3 regions of the Pseudoalteromonas sp. Z9A4 genome follow, and region 2 is predicted to be linked to each of the others. Evidence: predicted binding sites of a transcription regulator. Region 2 holds the regulator's gene; each other region holds the start of a gene.
What was found. The regulator FliA, encoded in region 2, starts transcription of late flagellar genes. The targets are predictions, from matches to a motif close to CTAAAGNTNNNNNNNNNNNNGCCGATA.

Region 1 (7,782 bases), on a different contig from region 2:
GACGGATCAGTCAGTGTAACTAGCTTTACCGCTAGCTTATTGCTAAACACATCAGCCGTTGCATAATATTGCAGCGGCTTTTTTATGTCTGTTAGTTTATTCACACACAAGTTAAGTTGGTTAAGTAGGTAGTTGACTCTGTTTGCTATCGCTACACCTGAATCAAGTAATTTTACATTCCCTTTAAAATACTGACTAATAGGCTCTGCTAATATTGGAAAGTGCGTACATCCTAATACAAGTACATCTATAGTTTTATCTATATGTAGGTCATCAAGCACTTGATGCAACTTGTTTGTATCCAAAGACTCTGTAAAAAAGTATTGCTCAGCTAAAGTTACTAACTCCACACTGCTATATAGATTAACGGTTACATTACGTGCATGCTCAGTAATTAATGTTTTAGTGTATGAACTGGCGACCGTTGCCGGTGTGGCTAATAAGCCAATATGATTTGAACGTGTTAACTCTGCCGCAGGCTTTATTGCTGGCACAACACCTACTATAGGAATATCTGTCATTTGGCGAACAGCGCTAAGTGCAGATGTAGAAGCGGTATTACACGCTATTACAATTAAATCAACGTTAAGCGTATTAGCTTTGATGAAATGAATAAGTGAGCATAATCGGTTAATGATTGTTTTTTGGGATTGAGCACCATAAGGTAGTAATGCATTATCCATAAAATAACTGTACTGAGCATTGGGGATACTTTGCTTTATATGCTCAAGTACAGTAGTTCCACCAATACCTGAATCAAAGACCATTATATGCGCTGACAAACTACCGTTCCCACTTTACTTTAAGAACGGCAGTTTGCCATGAGGTATTTATAAAAGAAAGTAGTTTAACTTTGCGTGGTTTCTAAATCAGCAAGCTCGTCGGCTGCCGAATTTAACTGATTAAGGTTTTCGAACATAGACTTTGTGTAATCCACTAACTTATCTATTTGCTCCTGATCTTGATTTAACCATTGGAGAATGCCAGCTAGCTGATTTTGTAATCCAAGCTCACCCGCTTTTTCAAAAGCATTTTTAAGGTCATCATTAAAAGGAGCTAAACCTTCCGCTACTCGTTTTTCTGGTGCTGGTCTATATTCTTCATAGCTTTTAACTGTTGCTATTGTTTTTGTTTGGCGTAAATCCATAGAAAAAGCCACCAGCTGATCGCTGTCTAAACTCAGCTCTTGCGCTTGTTCAAATGCTTCATCTAAATCACCACCAAAAAAGGTTTTACTTAGATCTTGTAAGTCTTCCATCATTGCATTAATAGCTTCTTGCTCTTGCTCATTTAAGTCACCATTAACCGACATCGAAAATGATACCTGTCGAGATTGCGATGATGAGCTTGCAAACGACTCGCTATTACTGTTTTGCTGATAGCCACTTGCCGACTGAGATTCAAATGCATCTGCAAAGCTAATACTTACCTCGTCACCCTCTGCGGTGGTAAATTTATACTCTGCATTACTCGTCATACTGACATATTGAGCCTGGCTTATATTTACGCTGGCAGGTTGTGGGTTAAATAACGACTCTTCAAACTTATCGAGCCCATTGTAAATTCCCTCTTTGGACTTATTAATCCCCTCTTCCATGTCATCATTAAATACACCTGTACCTTTGAGTTCATCAACAGCGTCGTCAATCCCTATTTGGACTCCTTTGCGCGCGTCGCCTAACATATCTTTGAGCTTTTCGTCATCAGCGCCATTAGCTTTTGCTTTATTAACAGCACGACTTACAAAATCGAGTACGTTTTTTACTATTTCATCAAAATCAAATAGTGGTTTATCTGCTTTTTTTTCTGCGATAGGCAATCCAAGCTGCTCAGCCATTTTATCGCCAAGCACCTTTGCGGCCAACTCTCGGCCTCGTTGTTGATAGCTATCTTGAGGAGACGTAATTGTAGGTTGCTGTATATCAGCTTTATTATTGAATTTATTGATGTTGTTGTTTGGCGTAAAGCCATAATTACCTATTTTCATGATTCGTCTCCTAAGCGTGCGTAGTTTATTATCGGCTATAACAACAAAAACTAAAGTACAATGTTCAATAAAACAGCATAAATGCTAGCCAAAACTAGACAAATACGCAGCGCTCCCTACAATAGCGCCGATAAACAGATCTTAGATAAGGTAGTAGCGTTAATGGCAGTTATTAAAATAGATACCACACAGTACCAAACGCAGTTAAGTGAAAAAGAGCAGCGTATTAGTGCACAGTTCCAACGTTTTGGTGTGGAGCAACTAGAAGTATTTAGCTCAGAGCCAACTAACTACCGCCAACGTGCTGAATTTAGAGTATGGCACGACGGTGACGATCTGTTTCACATTATGTTTGATCAACAAACAAAAGAAAAAATCCGTGTTGATACATTTGATCCAGCAGCGCCTCTAGTTGGTGAAATAATGCAGGTGATGATTGAGCATCTTAAGCCTTGTGAAATATTACGTCGTAAGTTATTTCAAATCGATTACCTATCCACGCTAAGCGGTGAAATTTTAGTAAGCTTGCTTTATCACAAACCACTTGATGATGAATGGTTAAGTGAAATTAAAGCGCTTAAAGAAAAACTAAGCAGTAAATACAAAATTGACTTTATCGGCCGTGCTCGCAAACAAAAAGAAGTGCTGGGTGATGACTTTGTAACTGAGCGTTTAACAGTTAATGGTCAAGAGCTTATTTATCAACAAGTAGAAAATAGCTTTACTCAGCCTAATGCAAAAGTAAATATTAATATGCTGGAGTGGGCGCAAGATTTATGTAAACCACTTAAAAATGATTTATTAGAACTGTATTGCGGTAACGGTAACTTTTCAATTGCGTTAGCGGGCTGTTTTAATAAAGTATTAGCAACAGAAATATCAAAATCATCTGTTCATTCTGCTCAATACAATATTGCTAAAAATAACGTAGAGAACTTAGATATTATTCGTATGTCTAGTGAAGAGTTTACTCAAGCAATGAATGGCGAGCGTACTTTCTCTCGTTTAGACGGTATTGACCTTAAAAGCTATGACTGCCAAACCATATTAGTTGATCCACCGCGCGCGGGCATGGATGAATTAACGTGTGACTTAGTAGCTAACTACGAAAGCATAATTTATATATCGTGTAATCCTGAAACCCTTGAGCGTGACCTTGATCACCTAACACGTACGCACAACGTTAAGCGCTTTGCTATATTTGATCAGTTCCCATATACACATCACATTGAGTCGGGTGTTTTCTTGCAGCGCAAATAAATACGCTCAGTAAACGTTACCCATAAAAAAAGCTCCTTGTAGGAGCTTTTTTAGTTTTAGCTAAACTTACTTGTTAGCTAAGTAATTAATCAGTTTGCTAATATCTTCTGGTTCAGTAATACCCGACTCACGACCTAGGTTTAATTTATACTTACCATTTACAATAAATGTAGGTACGCCACGTAGTGCGCCTTTTTCTTTAAAGTAGTCTTGATCGCGTTTCATTTTAGAGCTCAGCGTACGTACCGAGAAGCTTTTAAACAGCTTATCAAACTTATCGCCATCAACGCCCTGCGCTACAAATATATCTTTTACATCTGCAAGCTCATTAAAACTAGCGCGCTTTGTATGAATATGATTAAAGATTGCAGAGACAATTTTATCTTTTTGCGGAAGCACTTCTGCAGTAGCGAGTGCTTGGCTCATCATCTGTTGGTTTTCTGGGTCGCGTACACCTACAAAATCAACATGGCTCTTTTTAAATTTAACGTTTTTATCAAGCTTAGGCTTAAACTCACCAATTAGTGCTTCCATGTTATTACATGCAGGGCAGTAAAATGAGAAAAACTCTTTAATTTCTGGCTTTTTTGTTGCGCGCTCAGAAACAACGTCGTAATGCACGCCTTCTTCATACGTTGCTGCAAAGCTTGTTGCCGCCATAGGAAGTAGTACTGCAAGCAAACCTGCTTTAACTAATTTAATCATTATTATGCTCCGAAATTTATAGTGCTAATAAAAACGCTACTAACTCATCAAGTTCTTTTTGATTTTTGATGGTGTTGAGGTTTATTTTATATTTATCGTTAACAATAAAAGTAGGTACACCTGTAAGTGCGCCTAATTTTGAATATTTATTTTGTTTGTTTTGCATTGCTTGCTCAGCCGAAATAACTGGCATGCTTGCAATTTCTTGATCAAACGTTGCGCTATCAATACCGTTTACTTCAAGTAATTTTTTAACGTCTTTCATTTCAGTTAAAGGAGCACGCTGAACATGAATACTTTTAAAAATTTGATCGCTAATACTCTGCGCCTGACCATGCTGCTTAGCAATTAAGTAGGCAAAGCTTAAATTACTTTGTGCTTGTGGCGACACGCCACCTAAAAAGTTCACGTGGTTTTTAATAAACTCCGCGCCTTCTGGCAAGCCTTGTTCAATTGCTTTTGCTACTGGTTCAAACTTAAAGCAATGTGGACAGTAAAATGAGAAAAACTCGGTTACTTGTGGTGATGTACTTTTGTCTACATCAATAACAGTGTATTGATTATCAACTTCAAACTGTGCAGCAAGTGCTGCAAATGGTAAACATAAAAGTAATAAACTCAGTTTTAATTTTTTAAGCATTTGTATCTCGTTGTACTTGTCTTTAAATAAAATATTACGGCAATAACTTTAACGGTGCTTCTTGCAGTGCTGCAAGTTGCTCCTTCAGTGCTAAAATTTGTTGCTCCCAGTATTTGTCATCAGCAAACCATGTAAAGTTCCGCACAAAGGCAGGATCGCTCCATCGTTTAGCTACCCATCCCATATAATGGATAATACGCATCGCTCGCAGCGGTTCAATTAATTTGAGTTGAGAGTGATCAAAATCACAAAACTCTTCATACGCACTCACAAGGGTGTCTAACTGTAACAGTTGCGTCGCTCTATCGCCACTGAGCATCATCCATAAATCTTGGATTGCAGGACCTTGGCGGCTGTCATCTAAATCAACAAACATTAGCGCATCACCTGCCCACAAAATATTACCAACGTGGCAGTCACCATGTAAGCGAATACTTTGCACATCTTTATACTGTTTTTGCGCCTGCTCTATCACTAAATCTAAAATAGTATAAAAGGCAGTATTTATTCCCATAGGCACTAAGTTACTTTTTTGAAGATGAACTTTGGCTGTATGTAAATACTCCTCGCAAGTAACTGTTGGCCTATAAGTAAAAGGCTTTGTTTTAGCTACTTGGTGCATACGGCCAATTAAACGCCCCATTACATCAAGCTGGTCTAAGTTATCAACCTCAAATAAACGCCCGCCGACACTTGGAAACAACACAAACAAATAACCTTCGTGTTCAAACAAGCTTTGCCCATTATATAAAATAGGGGCAACAACAGGCACTTCCGCTTCTGCCAGTTCAAATGCAAAATCATGCTCTTCTTGAATTTGCTCTTTACTCCAGCGCTCTGGGCGATAAAACTTCACTACGTAACGCAGGCCATCATCGGCTTTAAATTGGTACACTCTGTTTTCATAGCTATTGAGTGCCAACAAACCAGATTCAGCGTACACACCTACGCTTTCTATTGCATCGAGTATTAGGTCAGGTGTTAAGTCAATAAAACTAAATTTACTCATACTCTTCTTATATAAAATAAAAAGCGGGTTATATACCCGCTTTTGTTAATTGCTATATCAACTTACCTATTTAAGGTAGGTTGTGATTATCGCGCTTTAAAAAAGTTACTCGACTGCGATATTGTCTCATCCGGCTCATCTACCGGTGAAAGCACAAAGTTAAACTCTGTCATCGACACCTTCAAATCATAAGGGTCCATTACAAGCGACAATGGCACATTATGAGATTGCCCTGCCTGCACAGTAAATGACTGCTTACCAATATACTTAAAGTTATCTAACCCTTGCACTTTAATATTAAAAGTTTGCTCGTACTGCGCCTTGTTGATTACCTTTAATGTGTAGGTGTTCTCTACTAAACCATCAAAATCGACACGATATAGTTGGTTTCGATCACGAATGATATCAAAGTCCATTGTTTTACGCAGCGCTATATTAGCTACAAGTGCTCCCGTAAGCACAACAAGTATGACCGTGTAACCAATGATTTTAGCTCGTAGTGGATTCGTTTTATTTTCTGGGGTTTCGAGGTTTCGCTCTGTCGTATATGAAATAAGCCCACGCGGGTATTCCATTTTATCCATTACGCCATCACACGCATCAATACATGCACCACAGTTAATACACTCAGCTTGTAACCCATTTCTAATATCAATACCTGTTGGGCACACTTGAACACACAAGTTACAGTCTATACAGTCGCCTAGCTCTAAATCTTCATGATCTACTTTACGTGAACGAGGACCACGGCTTTCACCACGGCTTTCGTCGTACGTTACAGTGTATGTATCTTTATCAAACATAGCTGATTGAAAACGTGAGTAAGGGCAAATGTGTAAACACATAATTTCACGCATCCAACCGGCATTACCATAGGTACACGCAGCAAAGAAAATAATACTGACTAGTGCATAACCACCCACGTTAAACGTTACAAAATCAGGAAGTAACTCTCTGATTGGCGTAAAGTAACCCACAAAAGAAATGGCGGTATATAACGAAAACAATACCCAACTAGTATGCTTTGCCGTTTTACGCCAAAACTTATCAAAATTCATGGGTCGTTGATCGAGTTTTTTACGCTGATTAGCCGTGCCCTCAAGCTTTTCTTCAAACCAAATAAAAATAAAGGTCCAAACAGTTTGCGGACATGTGTAGCCACACCACACCCGTCCATAGAAGGTGGTCACTAAAAACAGCGCAAATGCTGCCAGCATAAAAATAAACGCTAATATGGTAAAATCTTGAGGCCATAGCGTTAAACCAAAAATATTGTATTTTTGACCAATTAGATCAAACAGCACTGCTTGCTGGCCGTTAAAATTAATCCAAGGAAGTAACATAAACGCAAGTAGGCCTAAAAAGCCAATGCGCTGCCTAAGTAATTGATGTAGGCCTTTTACGGCACGCACATAAATACGATTTCGGGGATTGAACCTATCATCTTGACGGCTTAAATCCGGTTTTTGGATTTTCACCTCTACAGGGATATTCTTTACTTTAATTTGCTTGTCCATCGAAGTTCCTCAACGCCGCTTGGAAATAAAAATCCAGCAATACTCAAGTACTCTATACTTAAAGCTAGCAAGTTACTTGCTAGGCAGATTTACTTTAATAAATTGCCTTCTCGAATACTTTCAGATATTTCAGAAATATCTGACTGCTGTTAACCATTATAACAATGTTGGTTAAAATTACTGGCATAGATCGCTAATAATTTATTCATCTCAGTTACTTGCTTTTAAAATGCAGTTTATTACACTGCATGGTAATTCAACCCTACTTAGATCAAGGTTTACGTATCCATGAAAAAATTTATTATTTTGGTAGTTGTGATCCTTGCCTTTTTTACAATCGATCATCCGCTTATAAAAGAACCTCGCGAAAGGTTATTAGGCGAAGGCATTGGTTTTTTAAGTGATGCAAGTAAGGTTAACAGAAGCCCTGCTGCAAATATGGCTAAAAATAGAATCAGCACTCAACTTAAATTGTCTGAATCTGAGGGTGAGTACGTAGAAAAAACGTTTACAACAGATGACTCTGTTCAGTTATTTCACCTACGCTATTGTCGTGAACGTGACTTAAACCTTTATTTTTATGGCGATCGTTTAAATACGGTATGTAAAATAGTGACTGAAGCATTAGAGCAAAAGCGAGCAAAGTAGTGGATTTTTCAGGATT
Region 2 (7,782 bases):
CCATTGCAGGTATTGTTATATTGATCATCAATATTGTTGGTGGTTTGTTTGTCGGTATGATTCAGCACAATTTGAGCTTTGGCGATGCCATGGAAGTATATACTTTACTTACTATTGGTGATGGCTTAGTTGCTCAGCTACCTTCTTTACTGCTTTCAATTGGTACAGCGATTGTTGTAACACGCCAAAATGAGTCGCTCAACATGGGTGACCAATTCAAGAAACAACTTGGTAATGAAAAATCACTCTTTATTGCTTCTGGTATTTTGATCATTATGGGGTTAGTGCCTGGCATGCCGCACTTTGCTTTTTTAAGTTTAGGTGCGTTACTAGGCTATTTAGCTTACTACACACAGCAAAGTAAATTAAAAGCCGCCGCTGCAGAGGCTGAGGAAGCAGCTAATGGTGGAAGCGCTGCAACGGGTGTTGCAAATAAACAAGAGCAAAAAGAACTTGGTTGGGATGACGTTCAACAGGTTGATGTAATTGGATTAGAGGTAGGTTACAGATTAATTCCTTTAGTTGACCAATCACAGGGTGGTGAGTTACTTAATCGTATTAAAGGGGTTCGTAAAAAGCTTTCTCAAGAACTTGGCTTTTTGGTGCCACCTGTACATATCCGCGATAATTTAGAGCTTGACCCTAATGCATACAGAATAACACTAATGGGTGTTTCAACCGGTGAAAGCGAGCTTAAACATGGCGACGAGCTAGCGATTAATCCTGGGCAAGTGTTTGGACCAATTAAAGGAGTCGACACTAAAGACCCTGCTTTTGGTCTTGATGCAGTTTGGATTAAGCCTGATCAAAAAGATGAAGCACAATCACTTGGTTACACCGTTGTCGATTCTGCCACGGTAGTTGCAACCCATATTAGCCAGTTATTAACTAACAGTGCGGCGTTGCTACTAGGACATGAAGAAGTCCAAAACCTGCTTGATATGCTTGCTAAAAGCCACCCTCGTTTAGTGGAAGGATTAGTACCCGATGTATTACCATTAACTGCAATTGTAAAAGTACTGCAAAATTTATTGAATGAAGGGGTGGCTATTCGCGACATGCGCTCAATTGTTCAAACCCTTGTTGAATATGGTCCGCGTAGCCAAGACCCTGATGTACTAACGGCTGCGGTACGTATTTCACTGCGAAGATTAATCGTTCAAGATGCCGTGGGCATGTCATCAGAAATTCCTGTCATAACCTTGGCGCCTGAGTTGGAACAGATGTTGCATCAGTCATTGCAAAATGCAGGCGACGAAGGTGCCGGTATAGAGCCAGGACTTGCTGAGCGACTTCAAGTGTCATTGACGCAAGCGCATCAGAACCAAGAAATGGCTGGAGAGCCTTCGATATTGCTAACGTCAGGAATGTTACGCACTGTGTTATCTCGTTTTGTTAAGTACACCATTCCAGGATTGAGAGTGATGTCTTATCAAGAGATACCAGATGAAAGACAGATCAAGATTGTTAGCTCTGTAGGCCAACAATAAGAATTTAAAGGGGTTGAATCATGAAAATAAAACGTTTTTTTGCTAAAGATATGCGCACAGCACTTAAAGAAGTTAAAGATGAATTAGGTGTTGATGCGGTTATTATGTCAAATAAGAAGCTGGCTAACGGTGTAGAAATTGTAGCGGCAGTTGATTATGACAAAGCAGCCCCTAAAGAAGCAGCGCAACCACAACGTACTGCTGAGCCTCGTGTTCAAGCAGCACAGCAAAGTATGCATAATTTTATAAAGCCAGAGCCTCAGCGTGCCAAACCTGAACCTCAAGCAAAAGTGGCTGACAGCTTACAAGCATTACTAGAGCGTCAGTCGCCGCGTCCACGTTCCCCTGAACTTGCATCTATGTTTTCACAATCGGGTATTGATACTACTGATAACTATCAAGAACCAGCTGCGCAGCCGCGTATTAAAAATATGTTTGCTCCTGAAAATGCAGCGCCAGTTCGCCCACAAACTCAAGCAGATAGTTTGGGTTTTGATGATTTAGATCGCGACTTTGATGATTTAGATAGCCCAGTAACGACTCTTCAACAAAAACCAAATAATGAAAGCCAAGAAATGACAACCATGCGTGAAGAAATGAACGCAATTCGTCAATTATTAGAACATCAAGTGTCTGGTTTAATGCAGCAAGATATGGCGCGACGCGATCCTACACGTGCTTGTATGGTTGACCGTTTAGTCGGCATGGGTATTGATAAAGAAGTCGCGCAACAAATGGCATGTTTCGTACCTGATGACGTATCTCGTCAACAAGGTTGGAAAGCATTGTTAACGATGGTCGAGGATCAAATGCAAACAACTAATAATGAAATACTTCGCCAAGGTGGGGTATATGCATTAGTAGGTCCAACAGGTGTTGGTAAAACAACGACTGTTGCTAAACTTGCAGCTTTAGGCGCACAAAAATATGGCGCTGATAAAGTGGCTCTAATAACCACTGATACTTACAGAATTGGTGCATATGAGCAGCTTGCAACTTATGGCCGTATTATTGGTTGTGGTGTAAAGCAAGTTAAAGATGCTAATGAACTAGCTGAAGTTTTATATCATCTGCGTAATAAACGACTAGTATTAATTGATACTGCAGGTATGAGTCAACGAGATTTGCGTTTAACAGAGCAGTTGAATACGTTAATGCGCAACCAACGTGTGGATATTCGTAGCTACCTGGTACTAAGTGCCACAGCACAAATTAATGTACTACAAGAAACAGTACGCCACTTTAAAAAAGTACAGTTAAGCGGCTGTATTTTCACTAAGTTAGATGAGTCATTAAGTTTAGGTGAAATTATTAGTATTGCGATTCAAAATCGTCTTCCAATAGGGTATCTTACTAATGGTCAACGAGTACCAGAAGATATTCGTGTTGCAAATGCTGAAAAACTAGTAAAAAAGGCTGAGCAATTGTATTTAAAAAGAATAAAAGCACAAGATTCAAGGCATCAATCAGTGGCGTCAAGTTCAGTAGGGATGTATGATTAACACAGTATTAGATCAAGCAAGCGGCCTGCGAAAAATGAGTCAGAACAGTAACAATGGCGTAAAAGTTATTGCTGTAACCGGTGGTAAAGGTGGAGTAGGGAAAACAAATGTTTCTCTAAATACCGCTATTGCATTAGGGCAGCAAGGTAATAGAGTGTTAGTACTGGATGCCGACTTAGGTTTAGCAAACTGTGATGTTATGCTTGGTTTGCGTGTTGAGCGCAATTTATCACACGTTTTGTCTGGTGAATGCGAGCTTGACGAAATTTTAGTTGAAGGCCCAGCAGGTATTAAAATTGTACCCGCTACATCGGGTTCGCAAAGTATGGTTGAACTGTCACCATCTGAGCATGCGGGGCTAATTCGTGCATTTAGCGAATTGAATACCGAATTTGATATTTTGATAGTAGATACAGCCGCTGGTATTTCAGACATGGTACTGAGCTTTTCACGCGCGGCACAAGATGTAATGGTTGTCGTGTGTGATGAACCAACATCGATAACGGATGCTTACGCACTTATTAAAGTATTAAGTCGTGAACATGGTGTTTATAAGTTCAAAATTGTTGCCAATATGGTCCGCAGTATGCGAGAAGGCACTGAATTGTTTGCAAAGCTTTCTAAAGTTACAGATCGCTTTTTAGATGTATCAATGGAGCTAGTAGCCACCGTTCCTTATGATGAAAATATGCGTAAAGCAACGCGTCGTCAAAGAGTGATTGTAGAACTTTTTCCAAATTCGCCAGCCGCTCTTGCTTTTAAAGCGTTGGCAACCAAAGCAGTTAAATGGCCAATACCAAACCAACCATCTGGTCATTTAGAGTTTTTCATTGAGAAGCTAGTAAACGGCTAATTATGACAACATTGGTGAATAGAGCTATGGGATATCAATCAACACAAAATTTAAATGTGATTGTTGAGAAGCATGCATCACTTGTCAAAAAGGTGGCGTGCCATCTAATTGCTCGATTACCTCCTAGCGTTCAACTTGACGATTTAATTCAGTCGGGGATGATAGGTTTAATAGAAGCTTCAAAAAACTTTGATGCGACAAAGGGCGCAAGCTTTGAAACCTTTGCAGGTATTCGTATTCGCGGAGCTATGCTTGACGAAATGCGCCGTGGTGATTGGGCTCCTCGCTCAGTACACCGAAAAAGCCGACAGGTTGCAGAGGCAATTACTTGGCTCGAAAGTAGTCTTAATCGTGAACCAACGAATACAGAAGTTGCTGAAAAACTTGAAATTTCGCTTAATGAATACCATCATATTTTAAGTGATGTAAATTCTAGTAAAGTATTAGGTATTGAAGACCTTGGCATAGATGAGGATGTTATTACTCCCATAGACCAGGATTTTGCACTAGATAGACCTTTTAATAATGTAAAAAAAGAGCGGTTTAATGCATCTTTACTAAGTGCAATTAAGTCACTACCGGAGCGTGATGCAATGGTGCTCTCTTTGTACTATAACGATGAAATGAATTTAAAAGAAATAGGACATATACTCGATGTAAGTGAATCGCGTGTAAGTCAGATACATGGTCAGGCGATGATTAAGCTCAAGGCTAAAATCAATGACTGGATAAATTAGTAGTAAGTAAACACAGGTTAAGGCCTCACTGGAGGATGTTTTGGATAAAAACATGAAAATTCTTGTAGTTGATGATTTTTCAACAATGAGAAGAATTATAAAAAATTTGTTACGTGATTTAGGTTTCACTAACGTTCAAGAAGCTGATGATGGTTCTACAGCTTTGCCTATGTTACAAAATCAGGTGTTCGATTTTGTGGTTACCGATTGGAATATGCCAGGAATGCAAGGCATTGATCTTTTAAGAGCAATTCGTGCGGATGATAAGTTAAAACATATTCCCGTATTGATGGTAACAGCAGAAGCTAAAAAAGAACAAATAATAGCAGCAGCGCAAGCCGGTGTTAATGGTTATATTGTTAAGCCATTCACGGCTGGAACATTAAAAACTAAATTAGAAAAAGTATTTGAACGTTTAGGCTAAATGATAAGGGAGAGGCTTATGCCAGCACCTGCTGCGCCTCAAATAACGTTAGAACAAGCTCGTCAACTCGTTGTTTTTTTAGAAAATGATGAACAAGATAAAGCAAATCAATTAATTTTGGAGACTGCGTCTAAAGAACACTCTGAATTATTTGCTGAAGTTGGAAAATTGACTCGTCAATTGCACGAATCACTAAAAGGCTTTGAGCTTGATACTCGTTTGGCTAATCTAACTACAGATGCTATTCCAGATGCTAAAAAGCGACTTAATTATGTTATAGAAATGACAGAAAATGCCGCTAATAAAACAATGGATGCCGTTGAAGCTAGTTTACCTATAGCTCAACAATTGGCCGATGAAATATCCCATATCAAACCGACATGGGATCGTTTAATGAGCCGCGAGATTGAGCTCGGTGAGTTTAAATCGCTGTGTCACAGTATCGATAAGTTTATGAATAACTCTCATCATAAAACGGATGAGCTACAGAACTTAATGACTAATGTATTAATGGCTCAAGACTATCAAGACTTAACAGGGCAAGTTATCCGTCGCGTTATTGAGCTTGTTAGAGAAGTAGAAGAAAGCTTACTTCATCTTTTAACAGCATTTGCTGCTCAAGATGACAGCACAGCTGAGATAATAGAACAACAAAAAATAGAAGAACCAGTTGTTACACAAACTTTAGCAGGTCCAGAAGGCCCTATTATTGATAAAGAATCGCGTAATGATGTTGTGTCTGATCAAGATGAAGTCGATGATCTTTTATCAAGCTTGGGCTTTTAAGAGGAGAGTAACTGCATGTTTGAAGTCGATGAAGATATTTTACAAGACTTTCTTGTAGAGGCAGGAGAAATCCTAGAGCTTTTATCTGAACAGTTAGTTGAACTGGAAAATAATCCAGAAGATACTGAATTATTAAACGCTATATTTAGAGGCTTCCATACTGTTAAAGGTGGTGCAGGCTTTCTTGCAATGACGGAGCTTGTTGATGCTTGTCATGGTGCTGAAAACGTATTTGATTTATTACGTCAAGGCGTGCGAACGGTTAATTCAGAATTAATGGATGTTATTTTACAAGCACTCGACACTATTAATGAAATGTTCGCAACTATTCAAAATAGAGATAAGCCTGAACCTGCAGACCCTCAATTACTTGAAACCCTTCATATATTAGGCTTACCTCCAACAGAAGCTGAACTGAACGGAGTATCTTCACAAACAGATGTTGAGCAATCTCAAAATGAGGTGGTTGATACGCCAGCAGCTGACGATGATCCATTTGCATTTGATGAATTATTTAGCGGAACTCCTTCAGTTAGTACTGGTGACATAGATGAAATCACTGAGGATGAATTTGAAAACTTACTTGATGAACTACACGGTAAAGGCCAAGGTCCTGTTGTTGAAAAACCGCTAGTAAGTAGTGACTTTAATGGTGACATTACAGATGACGAATTTGACAACTTACTAGATGAGTTACACGGTGTTGGCAGTTTTGGTAATGTTACAACTAAAGAGCCTAAGCAAAATAACGCTGTAAAACTACCAGCAGAACCTGCTAAATCAAACTTAAATTCATCAGATGATGAAATTAGTGATGACGAATTTGAAGCATTCCTTGATGAACTTCACGGTAAAGGTACTGCTCCTAAATCAATAGAGAGTACTCCCGTTGTAAAGCAGCCTACTTTGCCTGCTGCACCAGCTTCTAAAGCAAGTATGCCTATAAAAAAACCAGAACCTGCGGAAGTTCCTGCTTCTAAGCCGGCAGAAAAATCCGTTATTAAAGCAGCACCTAAAAAAACAGCGCCGCCTGCAGCCGAAACAACAGTTCGCGTAGATACAAAACGACTTGACCAAATTATGAATATGGTTGGTGAATTAGTACTTGTACGAAATCGTCTGGTTAGTTTAGCAACTAGTTCAGATAGCGAGGCGATGGGTAAAGCAATATCGAACTTAGATGTAGTGACTGCTGATATTCAGGGCGCGGTTATGCAAACGCGAATGCAGCCAATTAAAAAGGTATTTGGCCGTTTCCCTCGCGTAGTACGCGATTTAGCACGCAGCTTAAACAAAGATATCAACTTACAACTTGTAGGTGAAGAAACCGATTTAGATAAAAATTTAGTTGAAGCTCTTGCTGATCCACTTGTGCATTTAGTTAGGAACTCAGTTGATCATGGTATTGAAATGCCAGCGGTTCGTGAGGCTGCAGGTAAGCCTAGAACAGGTAACGTTACTTTATCAGCATCCCAAGAGGGCGATCATATATTGCTAACCATTAAAGATGATGGTGCTGGTATGGATGCTGAAAAACTGAAAAAAATCGCAATTAGTAAAGGTGTACTCGATCACGACCAAGCGAGTCGACTTTCTGATACTGATGCTTATAACCTTATTTTTGCACCAGGCTTTTCTACTAAAGAAGAGATTTCTGATATTTCTGGTCGTGGTGTTGGAATGGATGTGGTGAAAACTAAAATCACCCAACTAAATGGCTCTGTAAGTATTCAATCGGAGTTAGGCGTAGGTACTATTTTAGAAATAAAAGTACCACTTACTTTAGCTATATTGCCGACCCTAATGGTAATTGTTGGTGCACAAACATTTGCGTTACCACTAGCTGGTGTTAGTGAAATATTCAATTTAGATTTAACAAAAACAAATGTGGTTGATGGGCAACTAACAATTATAGTGCGTAAAAAAGCAATACCGTTGTTTTACTTAGAGCATTGGTTAGTTAAAGGCACAGATCGTTCGCAGCGAAAAG
Region 3 (7,782 bases), on a different contig from region 2:
GATGGTAAAGCGAATCAATGTTGTAGTGGACTTGGGCATGATGCGGTAGCAGACACCGGTAATTCTATTTGGTACCCAAGCTTACAAGGTGTTGTTGAAATACCTAAAAACGTAGAGCTATTTGGTGTGCTTGCATTAAAGCCAACAATAGAAACAATAACAACGCCACTTCGTCATTTAACTACCGCTGCGCTTGGTAAAAAACCATCATTAGAAACAGACGAGCGTGATATAACGCTAACTTACACAGCTATTGATTACTATGCACCAAACAGTATTGAATTTAGATATAAACTAAGTGGCTTAGATAGTGATTGGCGCTATGCTAATACGCGACGTGAAGCTATTTATACTAACTTGCCTCCAGGCTCGTTTTTGTTTCAATTAGAAGCTAAGCGCCAAGGTGAAGACTGGACTAAAGCGCAAGAAGTAGAATATGGTTTTGTAGTGCCTGAGCGATTTGATGAAACTATTTACTTTAGGCTTTTAATTACCAGTGGCTTTATTTTGCTTTTCTACCTTATTTTTTGGGTGTTTAGAGCGCAAGAGCGTAGAAAACAAGAAGCATTAGAGGGCTTGATCACCGAGCGTACCTTAGAGCTTCGTCAAGCTAATGATAAATTAGGCCAAGTGAATTCACAGCTTAAATTAGTTAGTCACTCAGATGAGCTAACAGGGCTGCGTAGCCGTCGCTTTTTGTTTGATCAACTCCCTAAAGATATCGAACACTTTCAACGTAATTCACAATCGCTGCAGGCACAAGGCAAGTCACTGGTGCTGGTAATTATTAACTTTGATAACTTCAGCCGTATCAATGATGCCTATGGCCCAATTGCAGGTGATAGCTGCTTACAGCAAATGGCTGCATTATTAAATTCGCGTACGCAGGGTTCTGACTATGTGGCACGTTGGAGTGGTGATGAGTTTTTACTATTATTACGTGATTTTAAATGCAATAAAATAGACAGCTATGCTTCAGATCTTTGTAAAGTAATAGCGGCTAATTCATTCCAATTACCAAATGGAAAAACAACTAATATCACGGCATCAATTGGTTGGTCATTTTATCCATTACCACTTTTGGGTGGGCAGGTAATTAGCTGGGAGACATCTATTAACCTAGCAGATATTTCACTACACCAAGTTAAAAAGCGCGGTGGTGATGGTGTTGCAAATATTACGTTTGATGATCAGCTTGATGCATTTGAGTTTGAACAAAATTCTAACGTTGATCAACAATTAGGTATTTTACAAAGCAATGGCCTAGCTGATATTAAAGTGTGGATGCGCTGATCAGCAATATTTGATATTAAAAAAGGAGCCTAGGCTCCTTTTTTAATATGCTCAACTTTAGATGTATAGGAAGTTAATTAATAAACGCTTTAATAGCGGTTAATATTCCTTGCTCGCCTAATCCCATTTCATCGTGCATTTCATCTTGGGTGCCGTGTTTAATAAACTCATCAGGAATACCTAAGTTAAGGATATTAATATCAGCTTTTTGCGTTGCTAAGAATTCGTTAACTGCAGAGCCGGCACCGCCAGCAATCGCATTATCTTCAAGCGTAACAATTACATCGTGGCTAGTTGCAAGCTCATTTAAAAGTGCGGTATCAAGTGGTTTAATAAAACGCATATTAACAAGCGTTGCATCTAATTCATCTGCAGCAAGCTGTGCATTTTCAAGTAATGTACCGAACGATAAAATGGCAATTTTACGGCCTTTCTTAACCGTATCTGCCCTACCTATTTCAAGCAGTTGCATAGTGCTTTCAATGTCTGCAGTACCTGCACTACCTCGAGGGTAACGAACTGCAACAGGGCAGTTTGCTTTATAACCAGTGTACAACATTTGGCGGCACTCGTTGGTATCGCTTGGTGCCATAATTACTATATTTGGAATACAGCGCATAAAGCTTAAATCGTACGCACCTTGGTGAGTTTCACCATCGGCTCCAACAATACCAGCGCGGTCAATGGCAAATAATACAGGTAAGTTTTGCAGTGCAACATCATGTATTAATTGGTCATACGCACGTTGTAAAAAGCTTGAGTAAATAGCCACAACAGGTTTTAAACCTTCACAGGCAAAACCAGCAGCTAAAGTAACTGCATGTTGCTCTGCAATGGCAACATCAAAGTATTGATCTGGAAACTCTTTAGAAAAACGCACCATGCCTGAACCTTCGCGCATCGCAGGTGTGATAGCCATTAACTTGCTATCTTGCTTGGCCATATCGCATAACCAATCACCAAATACTTTTGAAAAAGTAGCAGCACTAGGTTTAGATTTAGGTAGGCTAGTTGTGCTCGGATCGAATTTTGGTACACCATGGTAGCCAATAGGATCGGCTTCAGCCGGTTTATAGCCCTTACCTTTCTGCGTTTTTATATGTAAAAGCTGTGGGCCTTTTAAATTACGCATATTACGCAATGTATCTACAAGCATGTTTACATCGTGGCCATCAATAGGGCCAATGTAATTTAGGCCTAATTCTTCAAAGAAGGTACCCGGGATCATCATGCCTTTAATGTGCTCTTCCATTTTACTGGCAAGTTGTTTTACCGGAGGTACACCTGAGAGTAGCTTTTTACTACCTTCACGAATGTTAGTATAAAAGCTACCTGATAAAATTCGAGCAAAGTGATTTGTTAATGCGCCAACATTTTCAGATATCGACATTTCGTTATCATTTAAAATAATAAGCATGTCTGATTTTACATCGCCTAAATGATTCATCGCTTCAAATGCCATGCCTGCGGTTATAGCTCCGTCACCAATAATGGCTACAGACTTTCGACCTTTACCTTCTTTTTGTGCAGCAATAGACATACCTAAAGCAGCTGAAATAGATGTGCTTGAATGGCCTACGCTAAACGTATCGTATTGGCTTTCATCGCGAAAAGGAAAAGGGTGCAAACCATCTTTTTGGCGAATAGTGTGCATTTGGTCGCGACGACCAGTAAGAATTTTATGCGGATAAGCTTGATGACCCACATCCCAAACTAGGCGATCGTCTGGAGTGTTATAAACATAATGCAGCGCAACGGTTAGTTCAACCGTCCCTAAACCAGACGCTAGATGACCGCTACTTTGCGATACTGAGTTGAGTAAATAATCGCGCAGCTCATTGCTAAATGCAGGGAGTTTGTCTTGCGCTAAGTCACGCAATTGGGCTGGCTCGTCAACCAAATTAAGTAATGGATACTTGCTACTATCAAGTGTCATGGTTTTATATATATCCTTCGCTAACATTAATTAATTCAAAGCTTTTACGAATAATTAATGTTGAGTAATAATGTCAGTGCTAATTGCAATACGTATGAGCAAAAATTAGTGGTCACGCTCAATTAGGTAATTTGCTAGCGACGCAAGAAGTGTTGTGTCAGCATCTATATTTGCTAACGCTTCATGGGCTTGTTGAATTAAATTATGCGCCTTTTCTTTAGCGCCTAGCATACCTAATAATGCCGGATATGTCGCTTTATTCGCGGCAATATCGGAGCCTTGTGGCTTTCCTAAAGTAACCGTATCGCCTTCAACATCTAAAATGTCGTCGTGTACTTGAAATGCTAGCCCTATAGCATACCCAAAAACACTTAAATTTTCTAAGGTTTGTTGATCAGCCTTTTCACTGCAAAGTGCACCAAGTGTAATTGCGCAATTAATTAGAGCCCCGGTTTTTAGTTTATGTATTCGCTCCAGTTCTTGTACGGTAATTACTTTATCTGTTGCTGCTATATCAAGCCCTTGTCCGCCAACCATACCCTGAAGACCTGATGCATGGGCAAGTTGCGCAATCATTTTTACTTGTGTTTGCGATGAGCATTCAAATTTGTGATTCGCAATAAGCTCAAAAGCAAGAGTTTGAAGAGCATCACCGGCTAAAATTGCATTTGCCTCGCCAAACTCTATATGGCAAGTAGGGCGTCCACGGCGTAAATCGTCGTCATCCATTGCCGGCAAGTCATCATGAACTAACGAATAGCTATGAATGCACTCAATTGCAGCAGCAAGTACGTTTAAGTCTTGATGGTTTACGCCGAGCATTTTACCTGTGGCATAAACTAAAAATGGACGTAATCTTTTACCGCCATTAAATAATCCATACTGGGTGGCGTTCTTTACCGTTTCTTCTGTATCGAGAGGCTGGTTAAAATGCTGTTGTAAGGTCGCTACTACATCTTTTTGAGCACGTTCAATATGATTTTTTATGCTCACAGCTATTCCATATCATTATCAAAATTTGTAAGTACTGACTTTTCGCCATTCCCCAGCAAAATTGATACTTTTTGTTCTGCTTGCTGTAATTTCCCTGATGAAGCACTTGCTAATGCTATTCCACGCTCAAATTGCTTTAACGATTGCTCAAGCGATAAGTCACCTTGTTCCATGTCACTAACGATTGTAGATAATTCTTCTAGTGCTTGTTCGAAACTTAAGTTTTCAGGTTTTTTAGTCGCCATCTTTATTTCAGCTTACATAATAAATTTAGGGGTCAATTTTAGGGGGAATGCTAAACTAGGTCAAAGGATGATATTGGTTTTTTACCTTTATGACGTTAAATTATATTTCAAGTGCATTAATAAAGCCTTAATAGCGGTCTGTTGGTTTAATAAATCAATTGATAATTAGGTAGCCCTTAGAACTTCATCTAAGATAGTGTTTAAGGCTGCTTTTTATGTTTATTTATAAAAATGGCTCAAGCAATTCAATATGTTGCCGATAAGCAGTTAATAATAAAAGTTTATGATAAGGCCATTAAGCATGAAACTTCTGGAGGAAATGTGGATTTAGCAACCATTATAGGGATTTTGGGCGCAGTTGGCTTAATTGTTATGTCCATGTTCATGAGTAGTAGCGGCGAAGTCGCTATGTTTTATAATACCCCATCTGTAGTTATTGTATTTGGTGGTTCACTTTTTATTGTTTTATCTAACTTCACTATGTCGCAATTCTTGGGTATAGGTAAAGTTGTTACTAAAGCGTTTATGTTTAAAATTGAAACGCCAGAAGAGCTTATAGAAAAAGCAGTTGAGCTTGCTGATTCAGCTCGTAAAGGGGGGTTTTTAGCACTCGAAGAAGCTGAAATACCAAATCCCTTTATGCGCAAAGGAGTCGACATGCTCGTCGATGGCCATGATGCAGATGTAGTTCGCGCAACACTTCAAAAAGATATTTCTCTAACCACTACTCGCCATGAAATGGGGGCGGGTTTATTTAAGTCTTTAGCTGACATAGGGCCTGCAATGGGCATGATTGGTACTTTAATTGGTTTGGTTGCGATGTTATCTAACATGGATGATCCAAAGGCAATTGGTCCGGCAATGGCTGTAGCGTTATTAACAACCCTATATGGTGCATTCTTGGCTAATGTTATAGCTATACCTATACAGGTTAAATTAGAGCTACGTAAAGATGAGGAAGCTATGAATCAGCGATTAATCTTAGATGCAATTCTAGGTATTCAAGATGGCCAAAACCCGAAAGTAATCGAGGGTATATTGAAAAATTACTTAGCTGAATCAAAACGTAAAGTAGATACCGAGGAGTAACTATGTCTGATCAAGAGTGCAAATGTCCGCCACCAGGTCTACCTGCATGGATGGGAACTTTTGCCGATTTAATGTCACTATTAATGTGCTTTTTTGTACTCTTGTTGGCTTTTTCTGAAATGGATGTACTCAAATTTAAACAAATTGCAGGCTCTATGAAGTTTGCTTTTGGTGTACAAAACAAAATTGAAGTAAAAGATATCCCTAAAGGAACTTCTGTGATTGCCATGGAATTTACTCCAGGTAAACCAGAGCCCACCCCAATTGAAACTATTCAGCAACAAACAGTAGAAATGACTCAGCAAATGTTAGAGTTTCAAGCTGGTGATGAAAGCTCAGCTGGTGGTAGGCAAGAGCAGCGTGGTGACAAACGAGGTGGTGAATCCAGTAGTACTTCGCAAGGTCAAGGAGCTGAACAAGCAACGTCTTCGGCCGATCAGGAGCAAACTAACGAGTTAGTCAAAAAAATAGCCCAACAGTTAGAAACTCAAATAATCGATGGCGCAATTGAGCTCGAGTCCTTGGGGCAGCAAATAATTATACGTATCAGAGAAAATGGTTCGTTTCCTTCAGGTAGTGCATTTCTACAGCCTAAGTTTAAACCTATAATTAAAGATATTGGTGTGCTTTTAAAGGATGTGCCAGGGGAGATAACGGTATCTGGGCACACGGATGATTTTCAGGTGTCGAATGAGTTATACATAAACAACTGGGATCTTTCTTCTAAGCGAGCTGTTGCTGTAGCAAGCGAGTTACAAAAAGTATCTGGCTTTGACAAAACTCGGATGATGGTTGTTGGGCGAGCTGAAACAAGACCACTTGTACCAAATGATACAGATGAAGACCGCCGAAGAAATCGTCGTGTCGAGATTTCTATTTTACAAGGTAAGGCAAAAGAGTCTGCACCTATTGATGTAAGATAACTTTACTTGGCAAATACGTTTATTTATCATAAAGTAAGCTTTCAATAACAAATGTAACGGAGTCAGCCATGAAGAATATCGATAAATTTAGTTATATGCTGGGTAATGGTGATGATGATGATAAAACAGATAGCCAAACTCAAGATTGGTGGAAGTTTTTCTTCTAAACAATAATAACTTTTACTTACAGGATATCAATTATGAAAAAGTTAGATAAATTTAGCTACATGCCTGGCAATGGAAATGGACAGGATGATGACACAAAACCAGATTAGGTAACTCTATGCCTACATGGTTTAATAGTAGTATGCAAATACTCGAAATTAGCTGGGTGCTATTTTTACTCCCAGCTATTTTTGTATTCTACTTACGTAAGGATTATCTGGCACTTCGCTTTGTGTTAGTTACCGCTGCTTTTTTTTTGTACGGTACTTTAATTTACGGTGATCTAATAACTATTGATGACCCTTATATTTGGCGTTATGTTGTCTGGGCATTTAATGATCTGGCGTGGATGGCTCTGATTGCCTATTGGGGTCTTAAAGATAAAGTGCATTTGTGGCAGTGTGTTATCGGTCAGCTTGTTGTTGTAAGTGCCCCTATTTTACAACTTTTCAGATTAGTTGATCGCCATTTATGGGATCTTTCTTATAGTACATACATTTATAAAACCTTATTGCCATTTATTAATATAGGCACCGTTGTTGTTTGTTATCTTCCGCTTATTTATATTTTAACAAAAGACAAAAAAAGCCCAGCTAGCCAATAGTTACAAAAAGTTCCCTCCTTTAAAATAGCTGTGCTAGACTACTGTTTATATAAACAGTGATGAGCAGGCTATGAAACTCTACATTGCAGAAAAACCTTCACTTGGACGCGCTATTGCTGATGCGTTACCGAAACCACATAAAAAATATGATGGTTATATAGAAGTCGCTAATGGCGATTGTGTATCGTGGTGTATTGGACATTTGCTAGAACAAGCAGAACCCGATGATTACGATGAGCGCTTTAAAAAGTGGCAGTTTGAACACTTACCTATCATACCTGAGCAGTGGAAGTTAAAAGCCAAAACCAAAACACGTAAACAGCTCACTGTTTTAAAAAAATTAATTAAACAAGCCTCGCAACTTATTCACGCTGGCGATCCAGACCGTGAAGGCCAGCTACTAGTCGATCAAGTAATTGAAGAAGCTAAAATAAGTCAAACTAAAAAACAAAGTACGCAGCGCTTACTCATTAGTGATTTAAATTTGTCCGCAGTAAAAAAATCACTGGGTGCTATGCGCTCTAATCGAGATTT

Region 1: the regulator FliA is predicted to act here: its motif matches at 2,017-2,043, upstream of GQR54_RS18445 (DUF5610 domain-containing protein).
Region 3: the regulator FliA is predicted to act here: its motif matches at 4,703-4,729, upstream of pomA (flagellar motor protein PomA).

Annotation. Positions count from the first base shown of each region.
Region 1 covers NZ_WTLA01000040.1:903-8,684, forward strand. Annotated here, with positions in the region: gene GQR54_RS18435 (RNA-binding protein) at 1-19, shown strand, start outside; gene murI (glutamate racemase) at 1-782, opposite strand, end outside; gene GQR54_RS18445 (DUF5610 domain-containing protein) at 848-1,987, opposite strand; gene trmA (tRNA (uridine(54)-C5)-methyltransferase TrmA) at 2,150-3,247, shown strand; gene GQR54_RS18455 (thiol:disulfide interchange protein DsbA/DsbL) at 3,314-3,952, opposite strand; gene GQR54_RS18460 (thiol:disulfide interchange protein DsbA/DsbL) at 3,969-4,592, opposite strand; gene GQR54_RS18465 (serine/threonine protein kinase) at 4,627-5,601, opposite strand; gene ccoG (cytochrome c oxidase accessory protein CcoG) at 5,688-7,118, opposite strand; gene GQR54_RS18475 (hypothetical protein) at 7,407-7,766, shown strand; gene GQR54_RS18480 (hypothetical protein) at 7,766-7,782, shown strand, end outside.
Region 2 covers NZ_WTLA01000006.1:46,887-54,668, forward strand. Annotated here, with positions in the region: gene flhA (flagellar biosynthesis protein FlhA) at 1-1,490, shown strand, start outside; gene flhF (flagellar biosynthesis protein FlhF) at 1,511-2,992, shown strand; gene GQR54_RS06620 (MinD/ParA family protein) at 2,985-3,845, shown strand; gene GQR54_RS06625 (RNA polymerase sigma factor FliA) at 3,872-4,582, shown strand; gene cheY (chemotaxis response regulator CheY) at 4,623-5,006, shown strand; gene GQR54_RS06635 (protein phosphatase CheZ) at 5,025-5,792, shown strand; gene GQR54_RS06640 (chemotaxis protein CheA) at 5,808-7,782, shown strand, end outside.
Region 3 covers NZ_WTLA01000017.1:4,465-12,246, reverse strand. Annotated here, with positions in the region: gene GQR54_RS12820 (ligand-binding sensor domain-containing diguanylate cyclase) at 1-1,293, shown strand, start outside; gene dxs (1-deoxy-D-xylulose-5-phosphate synthase) at 1,367-3,229, opposite strand; gene ispA ((2E,6E)-farnesyl diphosphate synthase) at 3,335-4,222, opposite strand; gene GQR54_RS12805 (exodeoxyribonuclease VII small subunit) at 4,225-4,467, opposite strand; gene pomA (flagellar motor protein PomA) at 4,789-5,556, shown strand; gene GQR54_RS12795 (flagellar motor protein MotB) at 5,559-6,479, shown strand; gene GQR54_RS12790 (hypothetical protein) at 6,763-7,248, shown strand; gene GQR54_RS12785 (DNA topoisomerase III) at 7,319-7,782, shown strand, end outside.